Regions from separate parts of the Clostridium sp. CM037 genome, predicted to be linked through region 2. Evidence: riboswitches for the same ligand, from Rfam matches in the RefSeq annotation. Region 2 holds a riboswitch; each other region holds the start of a gene.

Region 1 (10,889 bases), 780 kb from region 2:
ACCAAGGGTCAAAGTGTATTACCATATCTGCACCTGTAAGGTTTATACCTGTACCCCCAGCTTTAAGAGAAATTAAAAATACCTGTGTGTCTCCTTCATTGAAGGTTTTTACCATTTCTACTCTTTTTTCAGCCTTAGTAGAGCCATCTAAATACATGTACCTTATCTCTTTAGGATCTAACCTCTTAGAAATGTTTTTAAGCACCCTAGTAAATTGAGAAAATATTAATATTCTATGACCTTCTTCTAAGCTATTTCCTAAAATTTCATCTAGAGCTTCCATTTTACCGCTACCCCCAACATAGTCCTCTATAAAAGTAGAAGGGTCGCAACATATCTGTCTTAGCCTTGTTAAAATTGACAGTACTTTAAACTTGCTTTTATTAAACCCTTTCGCCTTAATATCTTCTTCTAGTTCTCCCTTTGCATCCTTTAAATAGGCTAAATACACCTTTTTCTGCTGCTCCGTCATTTCTACTGAAATTCTACGTTCTATTTTAGAAGGCAAATCTTTTGCAACCTCTAATTTAGTCCTTCTAAGTATAAATGGTTTTACATGATTATTTAGTTCTTGTAGCGCTTCATGACTTCCATCCTTCACAATTGGCGCTTCGTATTTTTTTGAAAAAGCACTATGATTTAAAAGATAACCTGGCATTATAAAGTCAAAAATTGACCAAAGCTCCGTAAGAGAATTCTCAATAGGCGTTCCTGTAAGTGCGAATTTACTTATAGCATTTATACTTTTCACAGAATGTGCATTTTGCGAATTAAAATTCTTAATATACTGTGCCTCATCTAAGAAACAATATCTAAATTTTATCTTTTGATAGTCCTCAAGGTCTCGCCGTATAAGTGCATATGATGTAATAATCACATCAGTCTCATCAATGCTTTGTTTTTGCTGCACTCTTTGACTTTTATTTCCGGATATTACTATACAATTTAGTGATGGTGCAAATTTTTCTATTTCATCCTTCCAATTGTATACAACCGACGTAGGGCATACTACCAGGGATGGTTGCCTATTTTCATTTTCCTGCACTTCTGATTGAATAAATGCTATAGCCTCAAGTGTTTTACCCAGCCCCATTTCATCCGCTAGTATCCCTCCAAATCCACAACTTGCAAGCGTTTTTAACCACTTAAACCCTACCTTTTGGTAATCTCTCATTATACTATCTAAGGTTTTAGGAACTATTACTTTCAATTCTTTAATATCCTTAACAGTATTAACTAGGTCTCTAAATTTTTTATTTGTATCCACAAAATCCATTTGTTCTCGTTTTAATTTTTCTTCTATATATATGGCATTATATTTTGAAAGTAGAATTTTATTCTTCGCAATATCGCTATCCTTTATATTTAGATACTCTATCATTTGAGCAACTTTTAATAAATTATTTGAATCTAATAAAACAAAACTGCCGTTTTTAAGCCTATGATACTTTCTTTTTTCTCTTAAAGCTGAGAAAACATTACTAAGTTCAGTATTATCTACCCCCTCAATGCTAAAGCTGAATTCTAAAAGATTATCCTTATTAAGCTTTATATTCGACTTATATCCGGCATTTCCGTGCACCTTAATCTTCTTGAATTCTTCAGAATAATATACCTCCGCCACTTGCTGAAGCTTTTCCAGTCCTGAAACTAAAAACTCTAGGAACTTTGCTTCATCTCGAATATCAAACCCCTTATTTGTACTAACAAAACCAAACTCAAGAAATTGATTTATGATACCCATTTCCTTCTCTATGTCTCTTATAAGTACTCTTCCCTCTTGTGCTTTGTTTTCTTTACTATTAAAAGGATTTATCTCAACCTCTCCATACTTGAAAGTTATGAACACCTCTACATTTTTAGACTTTTTTTCAAAATGAACAACTGCCTTAAGCTCTTCTATATAAAATTCTTTTTCTAATGATGTGTCTATGGCAACTCTATCACTTATCTTGTTTAAAGTTGGAAGTACAAATGATGCTACATCATCTTTCTCTTGTTCATAAAATTCTATGCAATTATTATTTTCCTCTTTAAATCTATTATAAAAAGGTAAATATGCGTCCCTTTGAGCAATAGGTGGCCGGTATATTTCACCTTTATAGAAAAAGAATTCCCCATCATTGCTTATTGCAATAGGCATATCTTCTTTTTGCTGAAGTATAAATTTACTATCTTCTCTATTGATTTCGAATTCTAAGGGCATGGTTTTCTGCCTTATGTGTACATTAGTAAACGTTTCGCCTTTTATTACCACAGTTAGATCCCTATTGTATAAGCATTTAAATAACCTTTTAACCATGCTATCTGTAAAATAAGCTTTTTTACCAGACAGAAATTTCACTGTATTTCCCTTATATGTATTTGCAGCCCCAGCCACCGCTTCAAGTTCACTCGCTTCTTTGAAAAGTTCTATGATATTTAAATCACCTTCTTTAAATGAGTGCAAATAGGGATTGTATGTAAATTTTTTCCCAAACTGCATCGACTCAAAACTTTTATTATAGCAAATAAAAAATTCTTTTATGTTTTTAACTACGTATTGCTTATCCTCTCCAACCTTCAGACTCACAAAAGATTTTCGGTTATCACTATTAGGATCATGCTCATATTTTACATCTACATTTAGATATGATTTTGTCCTTTGATCACCATTTATACTTTTAGTTATTTGTTTAATTAAACTATTTGTTTTAGCCATTTTTTTTGCTTTAATAATTTCGTCTTTCTCATAAAAATACTTTAATAATGTAGCCACTACATGCTTGCACATGCTCACCTCTCCATAATAACTATAACAATCATTACATTGACAATGATAACCTATAAAAGAATTACTATTATTAAAACTTGTGTCTACTTTATACCGAGTGAAATTTGTTGACTCCACATCTGAAGTTATCTTAGTTTCCTTGTAATCTTGTCGCTTCTTTATTTCTATATCAATATGCTTAACCTTATTACTTAAATAATACTCTGTTCCACTTTTATAAGAATCTTTATCACTGTATTCTCGTATAATCTCTTCATTAATATCAATCAAAAGTTTCACCCCATCGAGTTTTTTCTATTTTATATATATTATAAATTCCAGAAGGTGTTACCATTATATACTATACGCACACCCATATTTTTCAACCAAATAAATTCAAAATACATTGTAAAAAAGCACACTCAAAGGATTAAATGAGCGTGCCAAAATTTTTACATTTATATTGTTTAATAATAACGAATATTTTTACATTTTTTGAACATTAATAGCTTGAGGTCCTTTAGGTGCATCTACAACATCAAATTGCACTTCTTCTCCCTCATGTAAATCCTTTCTTGGCCCTTGTTCTTTTATTGCTAAATGATGAACAAATACATCCGCGCCTTCTTGAGCGGATATAAATCCATATCCTCTTTCAACATCATACCACTTTACTATACCTGTTTTCATATATTTCCCTCCTTGTCCTTCTCTGAAGTACAAAATAATTCAGAGTTTAAATATAGTATTAACTATAAATGTCTAACTAATACTTTTTATTATGCCTAACTTCTTCATCTAACAATATAATTATTAACATTATTTTAAGAAAAAATATACAAAAAAATAACCCCAGCAAAATAAACATTATGCTAGAATTATTTATATTCATTATGGTAATATATTTGGCTGAGATGGCAGGATTTGAACCTGCGGATGCCAGAGTCAGAGTCTAGTGCCTTACCGCTTGGCTACATCCCAATAAAAAAAAGTGTTAATGGTGACTCCTAGGGGAATTGAACCCCTGATCCCACCGTGAGAGGGTGGTGTCTTAACCGCTTGACCAAGGAGCCTTATTAGTAATTAACACTACGAGATATAGTATACTTCATTATGTAGTATAAGTCAACTATATATATAATAAATTTCTAATTAATTATTTATTTGGATATGACTTAATAAAATATAGGGTATACAGCTTTGCTGCACACCCTATCTAATTTTAAATTATAAGTTTTTTTCGTATTGTTCTACCATTAATTTAACCATTTGTCCACCAACTGAACCACATTGTCTTGAAGTTAAATCTCCATTATAGTCCGTAAAGTTTACTCCTAATTGGTTTGCTGTTTCCATTTTGAATTTGTTTAATCCTGCTTTTGCTTCTGGTACTAAGCTCCTGTATGCCATACTATGTGCCTCCTTTAAGTTGATTTTTTTGTTGTACTAATATAATGTACTTATTTAATATATTTTATAACAGCGTTTTGATGGGAACAAAGTTAAAAAAAGTATAGCAAATAATTTCAATACTTTTAAATACTATTTTCTATAAGAATCATTGAGGTTATCATTTGTTTTATATACTTTTCAAAATTTCATTAATATCTTCACTGACTTTTATTCTATTCTCATATACCCATTGTTCATCAAAATTCAACTTAAAAACTTTTGAGAAGGAATAATAAATATTTATTTTCTGGTAGTAAAGTTCTAATTCATAAAGATCTTCTAATAGACGCTGTGGTTTTGAGATAATCTCTCTTTTAGCTATAAACAATTCATCTACATAGTTTAAAAATGCATTCATCATCTTATCATTAGATACATCAAAAGGAATTTTTAGCAGTCTCCACTGAACTTCTTCTTCCAATTTATAACTTTTTAAATTATCTAATACCACCAAATACTCGCTTATATCCATTTTTCTATAAAAAGGTGTTTTTTCTTCTTTTGTACTCCATAACGCTAATTTTTCTCTAAGAGAAAGAGAACTGATTTTTAATATAGCTTCACTTGGACCTATTACTCCTTCTTCTATAATTACATCACGCGCTTCTAAACTTTCTCTTATAAAATCTTGAGTATTACCATAAGATGCTACATATCCAACCTCATATATCCCTTTTCTACCTGCCCTTCCCGCAATCTGTTTCACTTCTTGAGAAGTTAAATACCTTATCTCATTACCATCGAATTTTTTAATTTCCATAAATATTATTCTTTTTATAGGAAGATTAACTCCCATACCTATTGCATCAGTGGATATTAAAATTGTGCTTTCCTTGTTAATAAACTGATTGTACTGTTTTTTTCTAACTTCTGGCGGTAAATCTCCATAGATTAAACTTACTTTTATACCTAGGTTTGAGTAATGATAAGCTAGTTCTAACACTTTCTTCTTCGAGAATGTAACAAGTGCATCACCTTCCTCAATACTTTTATATACAAAAGATTTATCTTCCATCACAAGAGGAAGATCTCTTTTATACTCTATAATCTCGTACTCCTCATCGCAATCCTCTATTATTTTTACAAGTAGTTCTTTTGCATTCGTTGCGCCACAAATGTGTACCTCTTTACTTTTCAATCCTAAAACAGCTCTTGTCCAAGCAGCTCCCCTCTGGTCGTTATCTATCATTTGAATTTCGTCTATAATACCAACTTCATATTCCTCATTTATATTTAATTTTTCTATAGTACAGCATACATGAGCCGCATCATTGCATTATAGGTTTTCCCAGTATTAGTTTCACCTAAATGGAGATAAAATTTTCTCTTGAATTTTCTTGATCCCTCATATTCATTTTTAGGATTAGATGGAAACACACGATCAAACTCACTAGATATAATCTCAGGAATATGCTCCGTTATTAACACACTTATAATTCCTGATTTTAAATAGCTTTCACCCTTATTCTTTAAGATGTTCTTAAAATTAAAATTTGTATTATTTTTCTTGTTGTAGTCCTCAACAAGCCTTATTGATATATATTTAAGTAATGCTGAATAATTTTCATGAACTCTTTTATAGTCTTTAAAATTTTCTTTCTTAAACTCATTTAATTCCTTTAGTTTCTTTCTTACCGCAGCCTCATGTTCCCATAGTGCATTTGACTTAGTATGCTTTACTATTTCTTGAATCTGAGCAAACTGACTTTTTACTTTTTTAAAATTCCTGTCTAGTGCTCCCTGTTTCATTTTGTTTCCTCCAATATTGAGTCGTTATCATAGTATTTTCTCACAACTACGCATTTATCATACGTTCCTTAGGTACATAAAAATAAAACACCCAACTTAATTACTTTTAAGCTGAGTGCTTACCTTATAATGTTTGTAAAATGACTTTCTTTATTTTATTGAATTTTACTGATGTGACTATATCTTTTGTCCTATTTTTAGGTAAATCAACAATTATTTCTTTCTTTATAGTTGCTGGTTTATTTGATAATACATATATTCTATCAGATAAGAATATCGCTTCTTCAATATCATGAGTAATAAATATTATGGTAACTCTTAGCTCTTTAATCACGTCTATTAGCCAATAGTGCATCTTTGCCCTAGTAATTGCATCAAGTGCACCAAAAGGTTCATCCAATAGCATAATATCAGATGATGACATATATGTTCTAAGTAATGCAGCCCTCTGCCTCATTCCTCCTGAAAGCTGAAAAGGATATTTATATTCGAAGCCAGCAAGTCCAAATGTTTTAAAATGACTAAGCGCCTGAGCTCTTGCCTCTTTTTTAGATTTTCCTTTTATAACAAGAGGTAGCGTAGTGTTATCTACAATATTTTTCCAGGTAAGTAGTAAGTCCTTCTGATGCATATAACTTACTTTTTTAAATCTACCACAGCATTCCTCTCCGTCAATTATAATTTTACCCGCATCTTGATGTAAAAGACCTGATATAATATTAAAAATTGTACTTTTACCACTTCCACTTGGGCCCAGTAAACTTATAAATTCATTCTCTCTTGCATAAAAAGAAACATCCTTTATTATATTCATACTTCCAAAAGTTTTTTTAATATTTTCTACTCTTAATTTTTCATTATTAGTTTGGTAAGTACTCATTAGTAAATGCCTCACTCGCCTTCATATCTTTTCCTATAAGCTTTTTATCTAAAAGAAATTTGGTGTAATTATTCCAAACTGATTCTTTCATTATGCCCCATTTTTGAGCTTCAGCTTTATATTGATCCTTTAAATATTTTTGACTTGCGACGGCAAGATCTTCATCTGTCTCCGGTGCATTTTTCAGTAAAACCTTAGCACTTTCCTCAGGTTTTTCCATGCTGTATTCATATCCTTTTGTAACTGCCTTTAAAAATTTCTTTGCCGTTTCGGGATCCGCTTTTAATTTGTTCTCATTAGCTATAATTACTGGAGTATAATAATCTAAATCTTTATTTAATTTTCCAATATCAATATAGTCAATAGGAATATTTTTAAGCTTTGCTTCTATTCCTGTCCATCCATAAAATACCCATTCAATATCAATATTTTTCTTAGTTACAGCAAAGAAATCTTCTGATCCTGCATCCACCATCTTTAGTTTCGAAAAATCTGCATTATCTTTTTCCATAACCGCCTTTAATATTGCATTTTCAGAAGGAGATCCCCATCCACCATAGGTTTTGCCTTCAAAATCCTTAGGAGATTTAATGTTTTTTTCCTTAGGTGCTGCAAACCCAGAAGTATTATGCTGAATAATAGTGGCTATAGCTTTTATCGGAAGTGGATCTTTAGCAGTTCTAGCATAAGTTACATCTTCTTGATAGCTTACGCCAAAATCTCCTTTGCCCGCTGCAATTAAACTTGCAGTACTCCCCTGCGCTGGCTGAATAATTTGAACGTCAAGTCCTTCTTCTTTAAAATATCCATTATCTTTCGCTACATATAATCCAGTATGATTAGTGTTTGGTATCCAATCTAAAATAACAGTAACCTTTTTTAAGGTATCTTCCTTCTTTACATCTTCTTTTTTCGCAGCACAACCCACAAATAAAACCGTAGTCATTGAAACTGTTAATAATAATGAAATTACTTTCTTTAGCATAATTTTACCTCCAAATAAAATAATATGTCCTATATAAATTTAGTCATCGTTATCCGCTTTATTTCTAGTCCAAGGAGTAAAAAAATATTGTATTAAGTATAAGAGTCCAAATAGTCCCATGCTTAGCATTACAATAATTATAATTACTGCAAAAACTTTATCAAGTGCATATGAATTTTTAGCTCTAATCATATATACCCCAAGACCCTTATCTCCTCCAAGCCATTCTCCAATAACTGCCCCCATAATACTATAGGTTGCTGCTATTCTAAGGCCCGAAAAAAAATTCACAGTAGAGGCTGGTAGCTTCACCATGGTGAAAATTTGAAACTTACTAGCCCCCATAGTCTTTAAAAGGTTTACCATATCCGCGTCTACTGACTCTAATCCATCAATCAAACTAACAACTATAGGGAAAAAGCACACTAACACTACTACAATAATCTTAGGTAATATTCCAAAACCAAACCATATTATGAAAAGTGGCGCTAGGGCAATAATTGGAACAGTCTGAGATACTACTAAAATTGGATATATGCATTTTTTAATAATTTTTACATTGTCCATTAAGATAGCTAAAATTAGTGCAATCAAAATTGATATTGCGAATCCAATCAATGCTTCATATAAAGTCGCATAAATATGCTTAGTAATGCTTGGAACTATATTCACCAAGGTAATAATAATAATATCTTTTGGTGAAGGCAATATGTATTGTGGAACCTTCCACCTATCTACAGATATCTGCCATATAAAAAGAAATATCAATTGAAAAACTATAGGAATAAGCTTATTTTCTATATTTATATACTTTTTCATTCATAGTCACGCCTTCAGCTTTATAATCGATTTTCACTATAGAAACAACCCTAGATGCTCCATGCTCTACACAAATCTCTTGAGCCTTTTTTACTATATCTAAAAGCTCATCCATTTCGCCTTCCATAGTAGTTTCCATTGGCCCTACCTCATATTTCACTCCGCTAGCCTGAATATACTCTATAACCTTGTCCACTACCGGGTAAATCCTTTCCTCTGCCACCACTGGTATAACTTGAAGACTTACATTTACAACTGACATTTCAATTCCTCCTTAGAATATTATTAAAGTAAAATAAACCCTTTGCTCATATTTAAGCGAAGGGTTCTATAATCGTACAACTTTGCACCATTTATATAGTCATATTTGAAACTAAATTCAAATCATATTTTCCCTCCGCTGGCATTATCCAATTCAGGTTATAAGGGTCGAAACTTAACTGTTTCTTCTCAGACAAAAATATTGACTCCCCTAGTTTTTAATATTAAATTACTTTACACATATATATTACCTAAAATTTCTTATAATGTCAAACCATTAAAAAACGCATCTTTTAATCAGTGCGTTTTTCAATTCGTATTATCCTCAAACTTTTTAATATATTCCTTAAGTTCATCTATCTGTTTTTGCAAATCCTTATTACTATTCTTCGAATTACTATTCTTCGAATTACTATTTCCATTATCTCCAGATTGATTTCCATCCTGCGATTCAAGATTTTGAGTCTGAGCTGCAATTATCAAAATGCTTTGCGCCAAACCGGTTAAAAAATTGCCTAATGCATTTTGTTGGTTAACATTAAACTTAGAAGCAATTATAATCCCTATTATTGTTGCTAATATAGCCAATTCAGAAGGTGTGAATTCTTCTAACTTTTTCATACATTGCCTCTTTTATAAAATCACTATAATATATAGTATTCTTTTCATAGAAAAAAGTGTAACTAAATATTATTTTTTAAATCTATGACGTGAAGATATATTTATTCATATATTACTCATAAAGGAGTGGTATATATGAATATTTACAATAATAGAAAATTTGCAGATATTGTGTTCGAAGGTGGCGGAGTTAAGGGCATCGGTCTTGTAGGCGCCTTAAAAACATTTGAGAATGATGGATATAATTGGAAAAATATTTCAGGAAACTCTGCTGGATCTATTATAGCTGCACTAGTTGCAGTAGGGTACTCTGCTGATGAGATAAAAAAATTAATGCTACAGCTAGACTATACAAAAATTACTGATAAAAGTCATTTTAATATGCCTATATTCTCTGATGCTTACAATCTACTTTTAAAAAAAGGCATTTATAAAGGTGACTATATAAAAAATTGGATTGATGAAGTTTTATCGTATAAACTTAAGCTTGCAAATAGAAAAAAAGTAACCTTTGGAGATTTGATTATTCCAGGGGAAAAAGGTATTCTTCTAAATAATAACAAGTATAAAAGAAAATACAAACTGCATATTATAGCAACGGATATAAGCCGTGGAAAGATGCTAATACTACCAGAAGACATTGCGGAATACGGGATAAATCCTGATGAACTTGAAGTAAGTCTGGCAATAAGAATGAGCATCTCTATTCCCTATTTTTTTCACCCTGTAAACTTATATAATATAAATACTAATAAAAAGTCTCTCATTGTTGATGGCGGTGTTTTAAGCAATTACCCAGTTTGGCTTTTTGATGTGAATGGCGTTCCTCTCTGGCCAACCATCGGTTTTAAACTCGGAGGAAACAAAGAAATACGGGAACATAAAATCACAAATATCTTAAATTTCACTAGCTCAATTATTGAGACCATGCTAGAAGCACAAGATGATATTCATATAAGAGAAATGGATTTCTTGCGTACTGTAAAAATCGATACTCTTGATATTAAAACCACAGATTTTAATATTGGAAATAAAAAAATTATGGAGTTATATAATTCTGGTGAAGTTTGCGCAAAAGAATTTCTTAAAGATTGGGAAGATAATTATAAAAAGCATAGAATCTTTAGAAGTAATTCTTTCAAATAACAATCGTTGATAAAAACACTAATGGAAAACTTGAAATTATGGGAGTACTAATAACTATGTTTAACAGCAGAAAAACCATTGCTAAAAATATCAGAGGAAGTCTTATAGAAGTGTTTGGAGATAAGGTTTTTGATAGTGTTATTAGAGTTGATAGTAAAATAGAGTACAGTCAAGATGCTCAGTCACCAGTAATTTATTTTAATAATAAATGCGATTCTTTCAAT
Region 2 (10,889 bases):
AGATAAAGCAAGCTTTAAATTCAGGGCTTCATGAAGTATTTATAATATTTATCATAATTGCTTTAGCATCATTGGCACTTTCTTTTATATTCGACTCAAAATTAAAAAATAATTCATGTGAACAATAAGTTATTTAATTAATTTTTCTTCAATTTGTTTATCATTAATTTGTTTATTCATAAAATTTTCTAGTAGGGTCTTTATTAAGGCTATAGTGGGAACTCCAAGTAACATTCCTAAAACACCAAAAAAACCTCCCCCAAGAACAATTCCTAGTATTATAAGTAGTGGACTAATCCCAACCTTATCTCCAATAATCTTTGGAGATATGAACCAACCATCAATATTACTTAAGGTTGTAATAAATAGTACCAACTGAACACATTTCATTGGGCTAAAGAATATTGTTATTATAACAGCGGGAACCATCCCTATAATATTTCCAAAATAAGGGATCATATTTGTTACACCTATTACTAAACTAAAAGGTAAAGCGTAAGGTATTTTTAATATCGTAAATCCTATAAAAGTAATAATACCAAAAATAATAGAGTCAATCATTTTCCCAACAAAATATTTCTTAAAAGTAGTATTAACTATCTTAAAAAAATCAATTATTTTAATAGCAACTGTTTCATTTAAAACAGAAAAAACAAATTTTTTAAGATTGAAAATAATAGATTCTTTATCCATCAAGAAGTAAATTGAAATTACGATTCCAGACATTAATTTCATAAAAAAAGAACCCAAACCCATTAGGTAATCAATTATAAGTTGAAAACCGGGGCTAAAATATGCAGATACATCCTTATTAAAAGAACTAAGGTAACTATCTAAGTAAGAAGTAGCATCAAATTTGTTTAGTAGTTCATTTTTAGATAAAAAATTGGTAGACCATTTATACGCTTTATTTGCAAAGTGAGGGATATTATTAAATAAATCAACGGAGCTTTTAATAATATTAGGAGTAACTAAAGTGATTATAAAAATTATTATGCCTATAAATAATGTGTAAATTATGCATATACTATAAATCCTTTTCATTTTTGTTCTCTTTTCAATAAACACCATAAGTGGGTTAAGTAAATAAGCTATGACGAAACCCCAAATAAAATAAGTAAGTAAAGAAAAAAAATTATTTAATATTGAACCTATATTTTCAACGTTGTTTACTATTCTATAAAGTAGAAGGGCAATTATAATAATAGGGACAAGCTGTATATATGGTATCTTTTTATATTTAATCAATGCAATTCCTCCAGTCAATATTTAGCCGCTTGTTATAAGATCAATGTAGTATTATATAATTGTAATATTGTAGATTAGAAGAAGAAGATTGTAGCTTATTTAATTATATCATTCTTAAAACAATTTATTAATATTCATTTTTAAAAAAATTAATGACATATTGCGTAATAATAGTAGGTTACAGAAATAGTCAACACGCCTTACAATTTCTGTTTGCAAACATGTGCAATAATGTGCTATAATATAGTTATATTTAAATACTAATGTTATCTTTTAGGTAGTGATGCTGATTTTTTTATTTATTTGTATAAATAATGGATATAACGTGGAAAATATATTTATGAAAACATGAAAGACAGCAGGGTAATTCATGTTGTCTTTTAATGTTTGTAATTATATACATTGAATTTTCAGATACTTGTAGTTAAAAAAATCATATCATTTTAAAGTTCAACACAAATTTTAGTGAAAATTATTAGTGGTAACATATGTACATAAAATAATAAACAGAAAGGCTTTATAAGCCAAGAGGAGCGAATTATTATGGAAGAAATGATTTTAGATGCATTTGAAAGAATTCCAACAAATAAAAGATTTGTAGAAGAAGGTTTTATTGCAGGTGTAATGTATGGCGATGGCGTTAAGGAAGCAACTTCTATAAAGGTTCAAGACGTAGAATTAATAAAGATTCTTAAAAAACATGGTTCTAATGCTAAAATATGGATCAAATACGGAGAAGATAAAAAATTTGGATTTATAAAAGAAATTCAAAGACATCCTGTAACAGCAAAAATTAATCATATAGACGTACAACTTGTTTCTAAAGATCGTGAAATAAAAATGCAATTACCTATTTCTTTCAAGGGAGAAGAGAATGTAGCAGCCAATCTACTTGAGTTGAAGGTTTATAAAGCTGAGATAGATGTTATTGGAAGCATGGGTATATTACCTGATGGAATAAGTATTGATATATCACAAAAAATACTTGGAGATACAATTACAATAAAGGACTTTGATTTAAATAAGCAAATAAAAGTTACTGATGATGAAAATCAAATTTACGCAGCTATAGCACAAATGAAAGAAGAAGTGACTGAAGAAGTTACAGCTGAAGCAGTTGTTGCTGAAACTGAAGCTAAATAATAAAATAGTAATTATATAATAATAAAAGGATGAACATGAAAAGTTCATCCTTTTATCTATTATGGATAAAATTTAAAATGTTTTGATGATGAGGTAAGAAAAAGAAAATAAGCAAATAGATACTTATTATTGTGAGTAAAATTAGGAGGCTAAAGAATGGCAAATATATTGAGATATTCAAAAAAACAATTAGATAGAACATTAAAAGATTTCGGAAAGAGAGAAAATATAGGTTCTAATGACATATCTGAGTGGATAAGACTAATAAACGATTTTATATATGAATTTGAACTAAAGTCTGAAGTTAATGAAGTAGATAAACTTTCTATAACAACTAGCAAAGAAGAACAAGTGGTAATTGAAAAAATGATGTATGCACTAGAAGGTACAAAAACTTCTTTGAATTACATTTTTGATGGTAATATTACTTATATAGAAGAATAGGTTATTATAACAATAAAATAAATATTAAAGGAAGCCATTTAATTAAATGGCTTCCTTTCAGGTTGTTTACAAACCCAGTATAATTTTTTTATTATACTGGGCTTTTTACATGCAATTATGCGATAGCATTTTGAGTTATGGATAAATTTAAAATAACAACTATCTTCTTAGTTAGAAAATCAAAAAACAGTAAAGATAGCAGGCTAGCTATCTTTTTCATATTCTGCACTGCTGCTGTAAGCAGACACTGCTCTTGCACATTTTCTAATCCACGCATATGGCAATAGCGAAGCCCATGCAGTTGTTTTGAATCTGCGAAGCTTCGCTCTATAGTTTCTTTTCTTCTTCTATATATATTTCTGCCTTTATCTGTTCTGGTGAACTTTACAACATCTTCTTTATACGTTTCCCAAACATGTCTTCTAATAGTTTTAAACTTGCTTTTTGCAGAAAAGCATTGAGCTCTGTTTGGACATATGTCGCAATATTTTGCATTACCAACATATTCTTTATATCCTTCTCTTGTTGTTGTTTTATAATGTAAAGCCCTTAAGTCAGGGCATACGTAAATGTCCTGCTCTTTAACATATTGGAATTTATTTTTTGTGTACATTCCTTTTGTATGTGGAGACCTACGGTATCCCATTACAGATTTTAATTCCCTCTCATATAGTTTTTTACATATAAGATTTGTAGCATAACCAGCATCTGCACCAACATATTTTGTATTAAAATTAAACTTTTTTATTTGCACATCTAATCTATCGATATAAGGATCAACATCATTTATGTTTCCAGGAGTAACATACACATCAGTAATTATATTATGTCTGCTATCGACAGTTCTGTGATCTAAATATGAGAAGCCTTCCGGCTTGCCATCTCTCATCATATATCCACTGTCAGGGTCGGTTGTGCTAACTTTAGTTTCTTTTATTTTGGTAACAGGTTCTTTTTCTTTTAAAGGTTTTTTACCATGGTTTATTCTATCTTCTTCTACTGCTTTATTAAGTTCAGCTATATATTCTTTCGGCGTTTTTTCAACTTCAATTTTCACAAGCTTTCGCTTATTAGCATTTGCTTTTAGGTGTGTAGAATCTGTGTAAAGTATTTTACCGGTTACCATCTTAAGATTTATAGCCTTAAATACTACTTTGTCAAATATTTTTTGAAACACATCTGTACCTTTAAACCGTCTACGTCTATTTTGGCTAATTGTTGAATGATCTGGAATAGGATCAGTAAGACTTAGTCCTAGAAACCATCTATAAGCCACATTTACTTCAATGTCCTTTACAAGTTGTCGTTCAGATTTTATTCCAAATAAGTACCCAATAAACAGCATTTTAAAAAGTATAATAGGATCTACGCCAGGTCTTCCATTATCTAAGCAGTAATATTTTTTAGTCAGTTCTCTTATAAAAGAGAAATCCATGTATTTATCTATATTTCTCAGAATATGGTCTTTAGGAACTAAATCTTCTAAATACACCATTTCTAGTTTTTGTTGTGTGAAGTTCTTTTCATTAATCATAATAATGCCCTCCGAATTATAAAGTTTGTATACTATATATATTCGACATTGATGTCCTAAAATCCTTTTTGAATATGAAAAAAACACTCCAATTTTAAATTAGAGTGTTTTACATTTTATGTTTGTCAACGGTCTGAAAGGAAGCCATTTAATTAAATGGCTTCCTTTAAAAAGTATCATATCATCGAAAAATTATTAAATGGAATCTAAAGAACATATAAATAAAAGTTTATTTTGAACTAGTACCTTTATTTGCATAGGATTGATTATTTAGCTTTTTTGTCTCTTCTAAAGCAGCATCACTATTGCTACTACTCATATTAGACATACCAGCACTTGATTGACTATTTAATTGTTTTGTTTCTGCTAAAGTAGAGTCACTAGTGCTGCTAGACATATTTGACATAGCAGAAGTTGAAACACCACTAGTACCTTTATTTGAAGCTGATTCATTATTCAATTGAATTGTTTCTTGTAGAGTAGAATCACTAGTGCTACTAGACATACCGGCATTTGAGTAAGAACTTGAACCTCCATTAGCTGCTGATTGTTTATTTAATTTTTTTGTTTCTTCTAAATTGTTATTCATAAGTATCTCTCCCTTCTAATATAAAAATTACACTGTTATCAAGTACAGTATATAGTTTACCCGTTTTATCTTAAAATATAGATGAAAATATTGAGAATTTTTACTTGAAAATTTTAAGATTGTAAAAATTTTAATGTTTTATTATATATCGTAGCAGCGGCGATGTGATATTTAAAAAATAAATCTATATTGTGAAGTTTATAAGTTATATTGCAATAAATATAATAATCAGTTATACTAAATATAATGATATTTTAACGTATTTTTTTCTTTATTAATGTGTAAACGATTCAATAAGACTAATTTCAAAAAGGAGTTTTGCTAAAATGGCTAAATATATAATGGCACTTGATCAAGGTACAACCAGTTCAAGGTGTATACTATTCAATGAAAAGGGACTTATTGTAACGTCCGCTCAAAAAGAATTTACTCAGATTTTCCCAAAAGGAGGGTGGGTAGAACATGACCCAATGGAGATATGGTCAAGTCAAATTAGCGTTGCAACAGAAGCGATGGCTGAAGTTAATGCTACGGCGTCTGATATAGCAGCAATAGGTATTACAAATCAAAGAGAAACTACTGTAGTTTGGGATAGACGAACGGGAGTTCCGGTATACAATGCAATTGTATGGCAATGTAGAAGAACTGCAGAGACTTGTGATGAATTAACACAAAAAGGATTTGATAAAATTGTTAGAGCTAAAACTGGATTGATTTTAGACGCTTATTTTTCTGGAACAAAAATAAAATGGATATTGGACAATGTAGAAGGCGCTAGAGCAGAAGCTGAAGCAGGAAATTTATTGTTTGGCAATATAGATACTTGGTTAATTTGGAATTTAACAAAAGGAAAAACATATGTAACAGACTATTCTAATGCTTCAAGAACAATGCTATTTAATATTCATGAACTTACATGGGATGACGAAATTTTAGAAACATTGAACATACCAAAATCAATGCTTCCAGAAGTAAAACCTTCAAGTTGTGTATATGGCAACACCGATATTTCATTGTTTGGAGGGGAAATTCCAATTGCTGGAGCGGCTGGAGACCAACAAGCGGCATTATTTGGACAAACTTGCTATTCACCAGGAACAGCTAAAAACACATATGGGACAGGCTGCTTCATGCTTATGAATACAGGAGACAAAGCAATTCAATCTAAACAGGGATTACTTACAACGATTGCTTGGGGAATAGATGGAAAAGTAGAGTATGCTCTTGAGGGTAGTGTATTTATAGCTGGAGCAGCTATACAATGGTTAAGAGATGAGCTACGCATGATTGACAATGCTGCTGATTGCGAAGAATATGCTAATGCGGTAGAAGATACAAATGGAGTATATGTAGTTCCGGCTTTTGTTGGACTTGGAGCACCATATTGGGATCCTTATGCAAGAGGAACAATTGTAGGTCTTACAAGAGGAGCAAAGAAAGAACATTTAATAAGAGCAACTCTCGAAGCACTTGCTTACCAAACACATGATGTTTTAAAAGCAATGCAAGAAGATTCTGGAATTATACTTACAGAACTTAAGGTAGATGGAGGAGCTTGCAATAACAATTTTTTAATGCAGTTTCAATCTGATATTTTAAACGTTCAAGTAGACAGACCAGAGGTTACTGAAACTACAGCACTCGGTGCGGCTTATCTTGCAGGGCTAGCAGTAGGATATTGGAAGAGCAAAGATGAAGTAGCAAAGCATTGGGCGATATCAAGAAGTTTCAAACCTAGTATGACAGAAGAAAAAAGAAAAGAATTACTTCATGGATGGCATATAGCTGTTAAAAGATCAGGCATAAAACTTGAATAGTAGTAACGAAATATTAATTGTTAATAATAATTTGTTATGCTATTATTAACATATGAAATATAAAAGAATAACCTAACACAGGGGAGTTGGATAGGCCAACTGAGAGAAAGAACTTTAATTCTTTGACCCTATAACCTGATCTGGATAATGCCAGCGTAGGAAGTTGTTTATTGGTGTATTATATATGTATATATTTTTATATATCAAGATGATTTAAACACGAATCCTATGGGTTTGTGTTTTTTGTTTTATAAATAAAATGGATGAATAGCGCCGCAGGTGATGATTCAACATTTAAAAGATAATTATTTTAGGAGGGAATTGATATGAAAAAAGTTTTAACTATAGCAGGTTCTGACAGCTCAGGAGGAGCAGGTGTACAGGCAGATTTAAAAAGCTTAAGTGCGAGTGGCGTATACGGGATGAGTGTAATTACAGCGGTAACAGCACAAAATACTATGGGGGTTTTTGCAGTGCAAGACTTGGGCGAAGAAATCATCAAGGCACAAATTGATGCTATTTTTACAGACATAGTTGTAGATGCGGTTAAAATTGGTATGGTTTCTGTGATCTCAACTATTGATGTGATAAGTGAGAAATTAAAACAATACAAGCCTAAAAACGTAATACTCGATCCCGTAATGATCTCAAAAAGCGGTTATTCACTGTTAAAGCCAGAGTCAAAGACGGCTTTGGTTAAAAAATTAATTCCACTAGCGTCAATTATTACACCTAATGTTCCAGAGGCTGAAGAAATTTTAAAAGAAGTAAATTCAGATATTACGAGGATTGAAACAGTAGTAGATATGGAAAGTGCAGCAAAAGAAATGTACAAGCTAGGATGCAAAAATGTGCTTTTAAAGGGAGGACATATGCAGGGGGAAGCTCTAGATGTGTTTTATGATGGAAGTGAAATTATACATTTTACGTCTGAGAGAATAAATACAAAAAATACTCATGGAACTGGATGTACTTTGTCTTCAGCCATAGCTGCAAATTTGGCGCTTGGCTATAGCATGAAAGATTCAATAAAAAATTCAAAGCAGTATATAACAACTGCTATAAAGCATTCTTTAGATATTGGGCATGGGGTGGGACCTACAAATCATTTCTATGAATTATATAAAAAAGCAGGGATGGCAAATGATTAAGGATAGTGAAAAACTGGGTTTTTAGCAGCGAGTTCTGTAAACTTAATAACACAAAGTTTAAGGGGAGTCAATAATGTATTAGTATGTATCATATTTATAGCAGTAGATATTAATTTATAAAACGTGATTTATTACTTGGAGCTACAATGCCCGTTATGCTTATTACAGGATTTATATAAACAATAAGTTGGAGGATGATGTAAATGGAAATTAATAAGAAAATAATTAAATTACTAAACAATTTAAGAGAAAAAAACCCATTGGTGCACCAAATAACAAATCATGTAACCGTTAATGATTGTGCCAATATTACACTAGCAATAGGTGGGTCACCGGTTATGGCGGAGGATATTCATGAAGTTCGCGAGATGGTATCACTTGCATCTTCACTTGTTATAAATATAGGAACATTAAATAGTGTAATTATAGAGGCTATGATTGAGGCAGGAAAGATGGCAAATGACTTAAACATACCTGTTATCTTAGATCCTGTCGGAGTAGGTGCAACAACTTATAGAACAGAAACTTGCAAAAGAATTATAAATGAAGTGAAATTAGCAGTTATTAGAGGGAATTTATCTGAAATAAAAACAATTTATGGTATTAAAACTATAACAAGAGGTGTAGATGCTAGTGAGAGTTTTTCTGTAGATAGTAATGAATTTACAAGAGAGAAAGAAATGGCAAGGAATTTTGCTGTTAAATTTAATACGGTGGTAGTTTTAACAGGTGCGGTAGACATTATATCGGATGGTAAGACTCTTTACACCGCATCAAACGGTCATAAAATAATGTCTAGGGTTACAGGTACAGGATGTATGTGTACTTCAGTTATTGGTTGTTATCTAGGCGCTGGAGATAATAATTTAATAGCAGGACTCGCAGGAATTGTGTCAATGGGTATTGCAGGAGAAACAGCTTATGAAAGCTTAGATAAACATAGCGAAGGATCAGGAACTTTTAAAGTGAAAATGCTAGATGCTATTTACAATTTATCTGAAGCTCTAATAATGGAAAGGAGCAAAATAAATGAAGAATAATGTGAATTATAGCCTTTATCTCGTTACAGATAGAGATGTATTAGTGGATTTAGATATATTTGCAGCAGTGGAGGAAGCAATAAAAGGCGGGGTTACATTAGTCCAGCTTAGAGAAAAGAGATTAAGTACTTTAGAGTTTTATAATATTGCAGTGAAAATAAAAATTATTACAGATAAATATAAGATTCCTCTAATAATAAACGATAGAATTGATATTGCACAGGCCGTAGATGCAGCGGGGGTACACATAGGTCAAAGTGATATGCCAGCGACTATTGCGAGAAGTATAATAGGAGATAATAAGATACTAGGGGTTTCTACTGCAACACTTAAGGAAGCACAAAGGGCAGAAAAACAAGGAGCAGATTATGTGGGTGTTGGAGCGATGTTTCCTACAACTACTAAAGATGATGCAAGTGCAGTTTCAGTATTATGTTTAAAAGAAATAAAAGAAAAAATTTCTATCCCTGTAGTTGCTATTGGTGGAATTAATGAAAAAAATGTAAATTTATTAAAGATAGCAAATATTGATGGAATAGCTGTTGTTTCAGATATTCTTGGGAAAAGATCTGTAAGGTCATCAGCAGAAAAGCTATGTTCTTCCATAAAGCAGAAATAATAGTGGGGGGGATTTATAATGGTTATCAAGCCGACTGGATTCGAAAAGAACCTATCTGGAAACGAGGTAGATAAGGTAATCTATTCAAATATTCCAGGATTAAAGGAAAAAATGCTTTGCATGAACTATTGGACAAAATTGAGTGGCATGAATAAAGATATTATGAATGTACAAGAGATTGAAGCATACAACAAGAGTAGTTTAACAACTGTTGGATCAATTGTGGACTTAGAAAATTACGAAGAATCCTTTAGTATGCAAGAATTAATAAACAAGATAAATACTATTAGTTCTATGCCAAAATCTGAAAGATTCCATGCGGATGGGAAATTAGTAGTTCAAGAATATTATAATAAGTTAATAAAGAATTGCAATATTGAAAAATTAATGGACTTATTCGATATTAAATATGCAATAACCATTAGAAAGACTGTGATGAGGACATTCCCAACCTATGATAAAATATTTAAAATTGGAGATAACTATGAATTTGACAGATTTCAGGAGACAGCTGTTTATCCTGTTGAACCAATTGTAATTCTGCTATCAAGTGTGGATAAAAAGTGGTATTTTGCACAGATGTATAATTATTTAGCATGGATACCCGAAAAAGATGTGGCAATATCTAGTAAAGAAGAAATTTTTGATTATCTTAAAACAGAAAATTTCTTAGTAACTACAGGGAAAAGAGTATTTACAAATTATAACCCATTAGATGAGCAATTATCAGAAGCGAAATTTGACATGGGAATTAAAATACCACTTGCAGATATTAAGGAAATAGAAGGGGATATTTATGGTCAAAATTCCGCAGGTAATTATGTGGTTAAGCTTCCAACCAGAGATAATAAGGGAAATGTAGAATTCAAAAAAGCTCTGATTGCAATAAATGAAGATATCTCATTGGGGTACTTACCTTATACCAGAAAAAATATCATAGTTAATGCCTTTAAATTTTTAGGAGAAAGATATGGATGGGGTGGAATGTTCAATTCTAGGGATTGTGCAAGTTTTATAATGGATGTTTATAGAACTATGGGTATTAAGCTTCCTAGGAATTCCGAGGATCAGGGAAAACTCGCAGTGGGCAATTTCTATGAAATGCCGGAAAATATGACTATGGGAGATAGAGAAAAGTTACTGAATAAATTGAAGCCTGGAACGCCAGTATTTATGAATGGACATACAATGATTTATATAGGTAAAGAAAAAGGTCAATATTATGCTATTCATGATTTTTCAGGCTTTTATAAACCACAGCAGGACGGGAGCTTAAAATATTATAAGGTACGCGAAGTGATGGT
Region 3 (10,889 bases), 390 kb from region 2:
GCAGTATTTATGCCTTCTGGAGAAAATAATTTTTATTTAGACGATGTTGATAAAGGTGAATTGTTTGGGGAATTCGTTGGAAATGATTTAGTGGAATTTACACGCATGATATTTCCGTTATCAAGGAAAAGAGAAGATACATTTATAGGTGGATTATCTATGGGTGGATATGGAGCAATTCGAAATGGATTAAAATATTCTGACAATTTTAGCCGTATCATTGCATTATCTTCTGCTATAGTTACATACAATATTGCTGGAGCTTCTAGTGATTTTAAGGACGAAGTTCGTGACTATAAATTTTATACTAGAGTATTTGGTGATCTGAATCAACTTTTGGATAGTGATAAAGATCCAGAGGCACTTATTATTAAGTTGAAGAAGAAAAATGCTCTAATTCCTAAAATATATATGGCGTGCGGTACAAACGATTTTTTGTTAGATGTAAATCATAAATACCGTGATTTTTTAATTTCAGAAAATATAGATGTAACATATGTAGAAAGTCCCGGTAGCCATACGTGGGATTTTTGGAATGAATATATTGAAAAAGGAATCAGATGGGCAGTTAAAAATAAGTAAATAAATTGTTGTATTGCTTTTTACTATCAGGAGTGGTACGGTTAGATTGATTTTAAATTAACAAAGTTATCGTTCTGAATGCACGAGGGTTCGTCCCGAATGAGAAGGCGAGAGAATAGTTGGAATGCTCCAAAGAACATATCTTTATTGGTTGTACCTTTGGTTTCGACGTACTATCCTTGTGCCTTTTCGGGTGCAGGGGTTTTTTTTATTGTTTAAAAGAAAGGAGGTTGCCAATGGAAACAAGAATTGCTCTAATTGGAATTATCGTTGAAAACACAGATGCTGCTCCAAAGCTTAACTCTATTCTCCACGAATATAGAGAATACATAGTAGGAAGAATGGGAGTACCCTATCTGAAACGCCATATTTCGGTAATAAGTATCGTTGTTGATGCGCCGAATGATGTTATCAGCGCCCTGTCGGGTAAGCTTGGAATGCTACCAAATGTAAACACCAAAACGATTTATTCCAAGGCGCCACCTATAGCAAAGTAGTAAACGAATGATTAAATCAAGGTCTATAAGAGTTTGACCATTTATAAATAATAAATATTAAAAAGGGGTTTATGCTATGTATGATAATAAGTCTAAAAATGCAACTGAGTTTATTGATGACGGTGAAATTTTATCTACCATTTCTTATGCTCGAGAAAATAAAAGAAATCGTGAGCTAATTGATAGCCTGATAGAACGTGCAAAAGACTGTAAGGGTCTAACACATAGGGAGGCTGCAGTACTTCTCGAATGTGATTTGGAAGATGAAAAAGAAAAAATGTTTAAACTGGCAAAAGAGATTAAGCAGAAGTTTTATGGCAATCGTATTGTTATTTTTGCTCCACTATATCTTTCGAACTATTGCGTAAATGGTTGTGTGTATTGTCCATATCACGCTAAAAATAAAACAATATCCCGTAAAAAACTTACGCAAGAAGAAATAGCGCAAGAGGTTATAGCACTTCAGGATATGGGACACAAGCGATTGGCCTTAGAATCAGGAGAAGACCCGGTGAACAATCCAATTGAATATATCCTTGAAAGTATAAAGACCATTTATAGTATTAAGCATAAAAATGGAGATATCCGACGTGTAAATGTCAATATTGCTGCAACTACAGTGGAAGAATATACGAAACTTAAGGATGCGGGCATCGGTACCTACATACTTTTCCAGGAAACATATAACAAAAAAAGTTATGAAGAGTTGCACCCAACAGGACCAAAACATAACTATGCATATCATACTGAAGCCATGGATCGTGCCATGGAGGGCGGTATTGATGATGTTGGAATCGGAGTTTTATTCGGTTTAAATATGTACCGTTATGACTTTGTTGGACTACTCATGCATGCAGAGCATTTAGAGGCATCTATGGGTGTGGGTCCACATACAATTAGTGTTCCACGCATTTGCCCTGCTGATGATATTGACCCAAATGCGTTTTCAAATTCAATCTCAGATGAGATGTTCGAAAAAATTGTGGCTATTATTCGTATCGCTGTTCCATACACTGGCATGATTGTTTCCACCCGTGAATCGAAAATAACTCGTGAGCGTGTTCTGGAACTGGGAATATCTCAGGTAAGCGGAGGCTCATGCACCAGTGTTGGCGGATATTCGCAGAATGAAACGGAAGAAGATAACTCGAAGCAATTTGAAGTAACCGATACCCGAAAATTGGATGAGATCGTAAACTGGCTTTTGGAGTTTGGGTATATTCCAAGCTTTTGCACCGCCTGTTACAGAGAAGGACGCACAGGTGACCGTTTTATGAGCCTTGTAAAGTCAGGTCAAATTGGAAACTGCTGTCAGCCCAATGCACTAATGACACTTAAAGAATATTTAGAGGATTATGCTTCACTTGATACCAAGAAAAAGGGCGAAATGGTAATTGAAAATGAGATTCCTAATATACAAAATGAAAAGGTTCGTGCAATTGCAATAGAGCATTTAAAAGAGCTTAAGGAAGGAAAGCGAGATTTCCGTTTCTAATATTACAAAAAAAGATATAGCAAAGTTTTGCTATATCTTTTTTAATGTTATGGGTCTATACAGGTATTTCTATTAGTACGTCTGAACCATCAGTATAAGAATTCATATATATCATTTTATATACTATAGGGTTATAGTACTAAACAATTATAGGGATTTTGTAAGGATTTGAAATGAAAAAGAAAACGACTTTATTGAAATATCTATTATAATGCAAATAATTATATTATAATAGATATTAACAAAGATTAAATATTAAAAGGTTTTAAATATTAATAATATGTTGAGAGGGGATATTTATGTATGATGTAATTATTATAGGAGCAGGAGTAGTAGGAGCAGCTATAGCAAGGGAACTTTCAAAATATAATCTAAAAATAGGGGTTTTAGAAAAAGAAGATGATGTTGCAACTAAAGCATCAAAAGCAAATAGTGGCATAGTTCATGGTGGATATGCTGCAAAGCACGGTACATTAAAAGGACAATTATGCGGAAAAGGAAACAAAATGTATAGAAGTCTTGAGGAAGAATTAAATTTTGGATACAGACAAACAGGAGCTTTAGTGATTGGATTTAATGAAGGTGACGAGAAAAAAATTACTGAGCTTTATGAAAATGGTCTAAAATTAGGCTGCAATGATTTAGAGGTGATAAGAGGAGAGAGACTAAAAGAAATAGAGCCACACTTAAATAGTGAAGTAAATGTAGCACTTTATGCTAAAAGTGTAGGGGTAGCGTCTCCTTATGAATTTACAATTGCATTAGTAGAAAATGCTATAACTAATGGGGTAGAACTTAAGCTTGAAAATGAAGTAATATCTATAGAAAAATTAGAAGATAAGTTTATTGTGCATACTAACAAGGAGGATATTAAAGCAAGATATATTATAAATGCTGCGGGGATGCATAGTGATAATATAGCTAACATGGTAGGAATCGATGATTTTAAAATAACACCAAAGAGAGGCCAATATATTTTAATGGGAAAAGATCAAGGTCATCTTGTAAATACTGTTATTTTTCAAGTGCCTACAGATAAAGGAAAAGGGATATTAGTAACTACAACTTATCATGGCAATTTTATGATAGGACCTAATGCGGAAGAAGTGAGTAATGGAGATGATGTTTCAACTACCGCTGAAACATTAAAAGATGTTATTGTGGCGGCTAGAAAGTCCATACCTGATTTTAATGTGCGAGGCGCATTAACTACTTTTTCAGGGATAAGAGCTAGTAGCAATACGGGGGATTTTATCATTGAGGAAAGCAGAGTTAAAAGTTTTATTAATGTGGCTGGGATAGATTCTCCAGGGCTTACATCATCGCCAGCAATTGCTGAGAGGGTGGTAGAAATACTTAAGAATTCAGGAATGAATCTTGTGAAGAATAATAATTTTAATCCTTATAGAAAAGGAATAATAGTAAAAAAGGATAATAGTTTTGATGGAAAAGTTAATCATGAAGACAAAGTAAAAAATATAATATGCAGATGTGAGCAGGTTACAGAGGCAGAGATTATCGATGCGCTTCATAGAAATATACCAATTAACTCTATAGATGCGATTAAAAGACGTACAAGAGCAGGAATGGGAACTTGCCAAGGAAATTTTTGTAGATCTAGAGTTAAGGCTATAATTGCAAGAGAACTGAATATTTGCGAAGATAAAGTGAGTGTGCGAGGCAAAAGTGATTCTAAACCACCTGTTAGAGCGGAAATAAATTTGATTAGGAAATTTAGACCTTAGCAAAGTATGATAAAGTAACAAACTACAACCTTAAATATTATTATTTACAATTATCAATTGATATGCTAAAATTACTGATTATATCAAGACTTTGATTCTATTTATATGATTTATGGAGGTTAGCAACTGTTTAAAAAAAGCCTACTTTTCAGTAGACTTTAATAACAACTCTATTGCTTTATCAAGTAGTTTCGACATTGGGATACTTGTCTCTTTGGAATATGTTTTCAATTGTTTATAGAGTTCTGTTTTAATTGCGTTACCTAATGGTGTTCTTGTTTTTAAATCGGTTCTTGCCATTTTATCACCTCATTAAATATATTATAATATATTTGAATACTGATTGCAACTGATATCAGCATGCGATATAATATTATTAGAAAGTGAGGTGAGAAAAATGATAACATCAATGAAAGTTAGATTAGAGCCAAACAACAAGCAAAATTCTAAATTGTTACAATGTTCGGGTACTGCAAGGTTCATATATAATTGGACACTTGCAAAACAAGAAGAAAACTATAAGAATGGTGGCAAATTTATTTCTGATAATGATTTAAGAAAGGAAATAACTCAATTAAAAAAAACAGAACAATACCAATGGCTAAATTCCATTAGTAACAATGTAGCTAAACAAGCAGTTAAAGATGGTTGTGAAGCATATAAGAAGTTCTTTAAGAAATTAGCTGATAAGCCAAAATTCAAGAGCCGAAGGAAGTCAAAGCCTTCTTTTTATCATGACAATGTAAAAATTAAGTTTAGTTCAACTCATGTTCAATTAGAAAAGCTAGGCAAAGTTCAGTTGTCAGAGTATAATAGAATCCCCACTGGTGTTAAATACAGCAGTCCAAGGGTTAGTTTCAATGGTATTCATTGGTATATTTCAGTAGGTATAGAATCAAGTCAAGTACCAGTAGAGTTAACTGGCGAGAGTATAGGGATAGATTTAGGAATTAAAGATTTAGCTATATGCTCAAATAAAGAAGAACCATATAAAAATATTAATAAGAGTCAAAAAGTTAAGAAATTAGAAAAGAAATTGCGTAGATTGCAACGTAAGGTATCTAAAAAATACCTATTAAATAAAAAAGGAGGAAGTTACGTTAAAACAAGCAATATTATAAAACTTGAAAAGAACATTATAAAGTTACACAAGAGTCTTGATAATATTAGAACTGATTATAGACACAAAATAACTACAGAGATAGTGAAAACCAAACCGTCAAGAGTAGTTATGGAAACATTAAATGTAAAAGGAATGATGAAAAATAGACATTTATCAAAAGCAATTGCAAAACAAGGATTCTTTGAATTTAAAACCATGATGAAATATAAATGTGAAAAATATGGAATTGAATTCGTAGAAGCAGAGAAATGGTTTCCATCATCCAAAACTTGTAGTGTGTGTGGTCATATAAAGCCAAAACTATCACTATCAGAAAGAGATTTTATATGTGAATGTTGTGGGTCTATAATAGATAGAGATAAAAACGCAAGTTATAATTTATCGAGATATAAGGTAGCATAGGTCACTTAAACGAATTATGCTATTGTGTACCCTAAGTTATTAGGGGAATTTAAGCCTTTGGAGTGTTATATCAAACGAAAGTAGTATCCTTTGGGATTACAAAATCGGACACAATGAATGAGGAAGTAAACTTAAAGGTGTTTTTGTAACTTTTTATAAGTTTTGCGTAACGGAGCTCAATGACAAAAGGACAAATTGAAGCGAAATTAAGCGAAGCAATTAGTAAATTTGAGATTGAACACATGGGTAGAGGTCCAGAAAAAATTCGGACAATCATATTTCAAGATTTAATATTAGTAAGACTTAAAGGATTTTTAAGTAAATCAGAAAAAAGCTTGGCTCAAAGCAAGGAAGGCGTCGATTTAATTAAAAGACTGAATATTGCTTTGTTTGAGAATGCAAGAGAAAATTTGGAAGAAACTATAAAATCTATAATTGATGTTAATATAGTAAGTACTTATTCTGATGTGAGTACCAAAACAGGTGAAAAAATTATAGCTATAATTGTAGACCAAGATATTGAAGAACGATTAATAAAATAATTATGGAAGACGCATTGAAGGGTCAATGACCAGTCAAGGGGTAAGCCAATAACAATAACTCTGAGTGAGGAGTTTTTGTCATTGGCTTTTTTATTGATTTTAATTTTAGAGAAGTATTATAAAAGACGAAGGGAATGATAATATGAAATTTAAGCAAAGGTGGATATATGTGATTTTGGGAATTATAATTATGATGTGCTTAGGCACTGTATACTCATGGAGTGTTTTTAGGATTCCAATTGAAAAGGCTTTTAATATAGGATCTACTCAAAGTGGCTTCCCTTACATGGTTTCTTTAGCAGCTTATTCATTTTTTATGTTTATAACTGGAAAATATTTAGAAAAATACAGTCCAAGAATGATTATTTCTATGGGCGCACTTCTTGTAGCATTAGGATGGATATTATCTGCATATGCACCAAATATATATATTTTAACTGTAACATATGGGGTAATAATTGGCGCTGGCGTAGGTATAGCATATGGAGCTCCGATGACGGTAGTAGCAAAATGGTTTCCAGAAAAAAAAGGCTTAGTAGTAGGTATTGTATTAATAGGATTTGGTTTGTCACCACTTATAACAGCTCCACTTGCAAGAAATTTAATAGAAAGTTATGGAATAACAAAAGCTTTCCTTATATTAGGTGTATCTTTTGGGGTAATAATACCTTTGCTTTCGTATCCATTTAGATATCCGTCTGAGGTGGAAAGTAAAAGTCTTGAAACAACTTCAAGCACAAAAATTCATATGAATGGTACGAATACTGCTAAAATGATTAAATCAAAAAACTTTAAAGGGCTATATGTAAATTTTATGATTGGATCAATGATTGGACTAATGTTAATTGGAATGACAAGTAATGTTGGTGTAGAACTAATAAAGCTATCCCCCAAAACAGTAGCTTTATTAATGATCGTATTTGCGGTTTTTAATGGAATAGGTAGACCTATATTTGGATTGATTACGGATAAGTACTCGTCTAAAAATGCCATGCTAATTTCTTACGCACTAATTATTATTGCAGCATTATTAATGCTAGTGGCAAATGAAGGTAGTTTAGCATTATTTAGTATAGCGTTTTCGATATTTTGGTTTAATCTTGGAGGATGGTTAGCTATAGCGCCTACTTCAACTCTTGATATGTATGGAACGAAACATTATAGTGAGAATTATGGTGTTGTGTTTACGGCATATGGTATAGGAGCCATTATCGGGGTGTTGGCTTCGGGACTTCTAATGGATATCCTTGCGAATTATAATTATATCTTTTATTTTATAATTGGTTTATGTATTATGGGTATTCTTTCATCTCAAAGAATGATTAAAACATAATCTAACACAATTGCTGAGTTTAGTGGGCTAGAGTTAAGGAATGAGTGATAGTAATTTCAAAGTTATTATATTTAATGCTACGTAATATTATATTACGTAGCATTAAATATAATACAGTAAACTTCATGATGAACAGAATAATGTATTAGTATAATTTTTGGTTGAAGAAAAACCTGAAGTAGGTAGTAGATATATTTTGAGGTTAATTTAGAACTTTGGTTATAGCTAACTTTGATAATCGTTTTAAAGGTAAGAGTCCAATAATTACACAGGTGATAATGGTTTCCACACTTAGGTATGAACCGTTATATAAAAGGGAGTATAAATAAACAGAGGTTCCTTTTGGGGCATAGCTTCCGAAGAACACTACCCCAGATATAAAATGGCATGTAAATCTAGCTAGCATTGCTACGACTACGCCAATAAGTATGACCTTAGTATTACGTGATCTAAAGTAACCAACTATTCCAATGGCCATAAAAGGAAGCGGATAATCAAATAGTACTTGCACTGGATGGAGTGCGAAGGGTGCTACTAAAAAATTAATAATTCCAAATAAAAAACCTGTTAAAAACCCAACTTCAGGACCATAAAATAAGGATATAAGTATGATTGGAACCATGCTTCCAGCAGTAATGCTACCACCTTGTGGTAATTTTATAATTGTAATAAACTGCAATACAGTAGATAATGCAAGAGATATACCAACTAAAGTTATCATCTGCGTAGTAAATTTAATTTTCCTAACTTTCAAAACTGCATAGATTAATAACAAAACCCCTAATAGTGCAAAAAGAGCAATGGGGGTTTTTGTAATTTCAGTGATTCTTTCGTTAAAAGTCATTTTTATAGCCTCCATGTATTGTGCTACAGAGGTATTATGGTAAAAACAAAAAAACTATATTCACAAAAGGAATATAGTTAATGTACTTATACATCATAACCGCTTTCCTCCGCTGGTATTATCCAGATCAGGTATAAGGGTCAATGAATTAAATATTCATATCTCAGCCATTAGGCACCCCTAGCACATATTATTATTATTACTATAATATAATTATATAGAAGTATATTATATTTTACAACCTGTTTTAGATATTTATGAATTAAAAGAAAATAATAAAATAAAGAAAATACCGGAAAAGATTGATTTTATAATCTGGATGGTATAAAGTTAATAAATGTAAGGTGATCAATTTAGCATTAGGGTTACAAAATACTCAGGGAATTTATTATTAAGGGGTTTTATATTAGATGATGAAGATTAAAAAATAATATGTGTTTCCGAAAAAATACATACAAGGAGGTTATTATGAGAAAAAAAATATTTTTAATATTTACACTCATTATTTTAATGTCTCTTTCGGGGTGTTCAAGATCGAAGACTGCTACAATAAAAAAAACTGCGCCAGTTAAACCAGCAACTGCAGTTGAACCCATTAAACCGGCTGAACCCGCTCAAACCTCTTCGATACCCGCTTTTGATAAGACTGCTGTTATGAAGGCTTCAGGAAAGAGTGTTCCAGTTTTAATGTACCATTCAATTGACTACGAAAAAGATAATCCTATTCGTCTTCCTGTTAAAAGATTTGACGAGCAACTAAAATATTTAAAAGATAATGGTTATTATACTATTACACTTACTGATTTATATGATTATCTTATTAAGGATATACCAATACCTGAAAAATCTGTAGTTCTTACTTTTGATGATGGGTATGAAGATAATTATACGGAGATGTTCCCTGTTTTGAAAAAATATAATTTTAAAGCAACAATTTTTGTTATTACTGGTAGTATTGATAAAAGTCCTAACTATATGACTTCGAAACAGCTTATAGAGATGGAAAAATATGGAGTGGACATAGGGAGTCATACCGTAAAGCATGAAAATTTAAAAGAGATGCCTAAGGATAAGCAACTAGAAACTTTAGTTAAATCTAAAAACGATTTGGAAAAAATATTAAATAAACAAATAAAATTCTTTTCCTACCCATATGGTGGATACAGCAAAGCTTCAATTGAGGCTGTACGAGAAGCAGGGTATACAATGGCTTTTAGCACTGACGGCAGATGGTCTTCCAAAGAGGATGGTATACTTTCCTTACATAGAGTATATATAAGTTCATTCCATGACATGGAAGAATTTAAGAAACGTATTTCTAATACAGATTAAATTTTAATAAAGTTCAATATTAAGAGTTGGGTCCCTAAGTTACTAGGGGCCCAACTTTTATATGTATTATTCTAGGTACACCAAATTGTAAGGTGTCTCCTGATAAACATAATAATTTAACCAGTTTAAAAAAAGCAAACTTGAGTGACCTCTCCATTTCACGATAGGTATTTTTAATGGATCGTCTTTTGGATAATAATTTTCTGGGACATTTATATTTAATCCGTTTGCTATATCCCTGTCATATTCATTTTTTAATGTTAATGGATCATACTCTGAATGTCCGGTTATAAAAATTTGGCGTCCCTTTTTTGCTGATACAATGTAAATTCCTGATTTCTCAGATTCTGATAAAATTTCAAGCTCATCTATTTTATCAATATCAACTTTTCTTATTTCAGTATGTCTTGAATGTGGAACATAAAATTCATCGTCAAATCCACTAAAAAGTTTAACGTTTTGCTTTGTTATTTTATGTTTAAACACTCCAAATACTTTACTATCAAGTTTATGTTTTTGCACTCCGTAATGATAATGAAGCCCTGCTTGAGCACCCCAACAAATATGCAAGGTAGAGTATACATTGTGAACACTCCATTCCATAATTTTTTTAAGCTCCTCCCAGTAATCCACTTCTTCAAAGGGAATACTTTCAATTGGCGCTCCAGTTATTATCATTCCATCAAATCTAGAATTCTTTATTTCTTCAAAAGTATTATAAAATTTAATTAAATGTTCCTTCGATATATTTTTACATGCATGGCTTGCAGGGTGAAGAAGAACTATATCAATCTGTAGTGGAGAGTTCCCAAGAAGTCTTAAAATTTGTGTTTCAGTATCGATTTTTGTTGGCATAAGGTTTAAAATCACAATTTTTAAAGGCCGAATATCTTGGTGAAATGCGCGGTCTTCTGTAATAGTAAAAATGTTCTCTTTATTTAAAGTTTTAAACGCTGGAAGATTGTCAGGTATTTTTATTGGCATTTACATCCTC

What was found. Region 2 has a riboswitch for thiamine pyrophosphate ahead of thiD (bifunctional hydroxymethylpyrimidine kinase/phosphomethylpyrimidine kinase). Riboswitches for the same ligand answer to the same signal wherever they lie in the genome.
Region 1: another riboswitch for thiamine pyrophosphate. It lies ahead of ACWJKP_RS12235 (MTH1187 family thiamine-binding protein); the one in region 2 lies ahead of thiD (bifunctional hydroxymethylpyrimidine kinase/phosphomethylpyrimidine kinase).
Region 3: another riboswitch for thiamine pyrophosphate. It lies ahead of thiT (energy-coupled thiamine transporter ThiT); the one in region 2 lies ahead of thiD (bifunctional hydroxymethylpyrimidine kinase/phosphomethylpyrimidine kinase).

Annotation. Positions count from the first base shown of each region.
Region 1 is NZ_CM143650.1:2,502,772-2,513,660, forward strand. Features, by position in the region: gene ACWJKP_RS12190 (SNF2 helicase associated domain-containing protein) at 1-3,040, opposite strand, end outside; gene ACWJKP_RS12195 (cold-shock protein) at 3,239-3,442, opposite strand; tRNA gene ACWJKP_RS12200 (tRNA-Gln) at 3,659-3,733, opposite strand; tRNA gene ACWJKP_RS12205 (tRNA-Glu) at 3,751-3,825, opposite strand; gene ACWJKP_RS12210 (alpha/beta-type small acid-soluble spore protein) at 3,980-4,162, opposite strand; partial or broken gene ACWJKP_RS12215 (helicase-related protein) at 4,332-5,953, opposite strand; gene ACWJKP_RS12220 (ABC transporter ATP-binding protein) at 6,078-6,833, opposite strand; gene ACWJKP_RS12225 (ABC transporter substrate-binding protein) at 6,814-7,821, opposite strand; gene ACWJKP_RS12230 (ABC transporter permease) at 7,858-8,637, opposite strand; gene ACWJKP_RS12235 (MTH1187 family thiamine-binding protein) at 8,609-8,899, opposite strand; TPP riboswitch at 9,012-9,121, opposite strand; gene ACWJKP_RS12240 (hypothetical protein) at 9,208-9,519, opposite strand; gene ACWJKP_RS12245 (patatin-like phospholipase family protein) at 9,655-10,665, shown strand; gene ACWJKP_RS12250 (ParA family protein) at 10,722-10,889, shown strand, end outside.
Region 2 is NZ_CM143650.1:3,282,050-3,292,938, reverse strand. Features, by position in the region: gene ACWJKP_RS15835 (MDR family MFS transporter) at 1-128, shown strand, start outside; gene ACWJKP_RS15830 (AI-2E family transporter) at 130-1,248, opposite strand; gene ACWJKP_RS15825 (50S ribosomal protein L25) at 1,792-2,391, shown strand; gene ACWJKP_RS15820 (hypothetical protein) at 2,548-2,835, shown strand; gene ACWJKP_RS15815 (IS1182 family transposase) at 2,951-4,369, opposite strand; gene ACWJKP_RS15810 (hypothetical protein) at 4,599-4,958, opposite strand; gene glpK (glycerol kinase GlpK) at 5,285-6,775, shown strand; TPP riboswitch at 6,845-6,955, shown strand; gene thiD (bifunctional hydroxymethylpyrimidine kinase/phosphomethylpyrimidine kinase) at 7,102-7,926, shown strand; gene thiM (hydroxyethylthiazole kinase) at 8,130-8,966, shown strand; gene thiE (thiamine phosphate synthase) at 8,956-9,585, shown strand; gene ACWJKP_RS15785 (C40 family peptidase) at 9,604-10,889, shown strand, end outside.
Region 3 is NZ_CM143650.1:3,671,975-3,682,863, reverse strand. Features, by position in the region: gene ACWJKP_RS17580 (alpha/beta hydrolase) at 1-582, shown strand, start outside; gene ACWJKP_RS17575 (TM1266 family iron-only hydrogenase system putative regulator) at 819-1,079, shown strand; gene hydG ([FeFe] hydrogenase H-cluster radical SAM maturase HydG) at 1,156-2,574, shown strand; gene ACWJKP_RS17565 (NAD(P)/FAD-dependent oxidoreductase) at 2,874-4,319, shown strand; gene ACWJKP_RS17560 (ribbon-helix-helix domain-containing protein) at 4,461-4,619, opposite strand; gene ACWJKP_RS17555 (RNA-guided endonuclease InsQ/TnpB family protein) at 4,717-5,844, shown strand; gene ACWJKP_RS17550 (Na-translocating system protein MpsC family protein) at 6,024-6,386, shown strand; gene ACWJKP_RS17545 (L-lactate MFS transporter) at 6,529-7,719, shown strand; gene thiT (energy-coupled thiamine transporter ThiT) at 7,922-8,563, opposite strand; TPP riboswitch at 8,651-8,755, opposite strand; gene ACWJKP_RS17535 (polysaccharide deacetylase family protein) at 9,032-9,895, shown strand; gene metA (homoserine O-acetyltransferase MetA) at 9,962-10,879, opposite strand.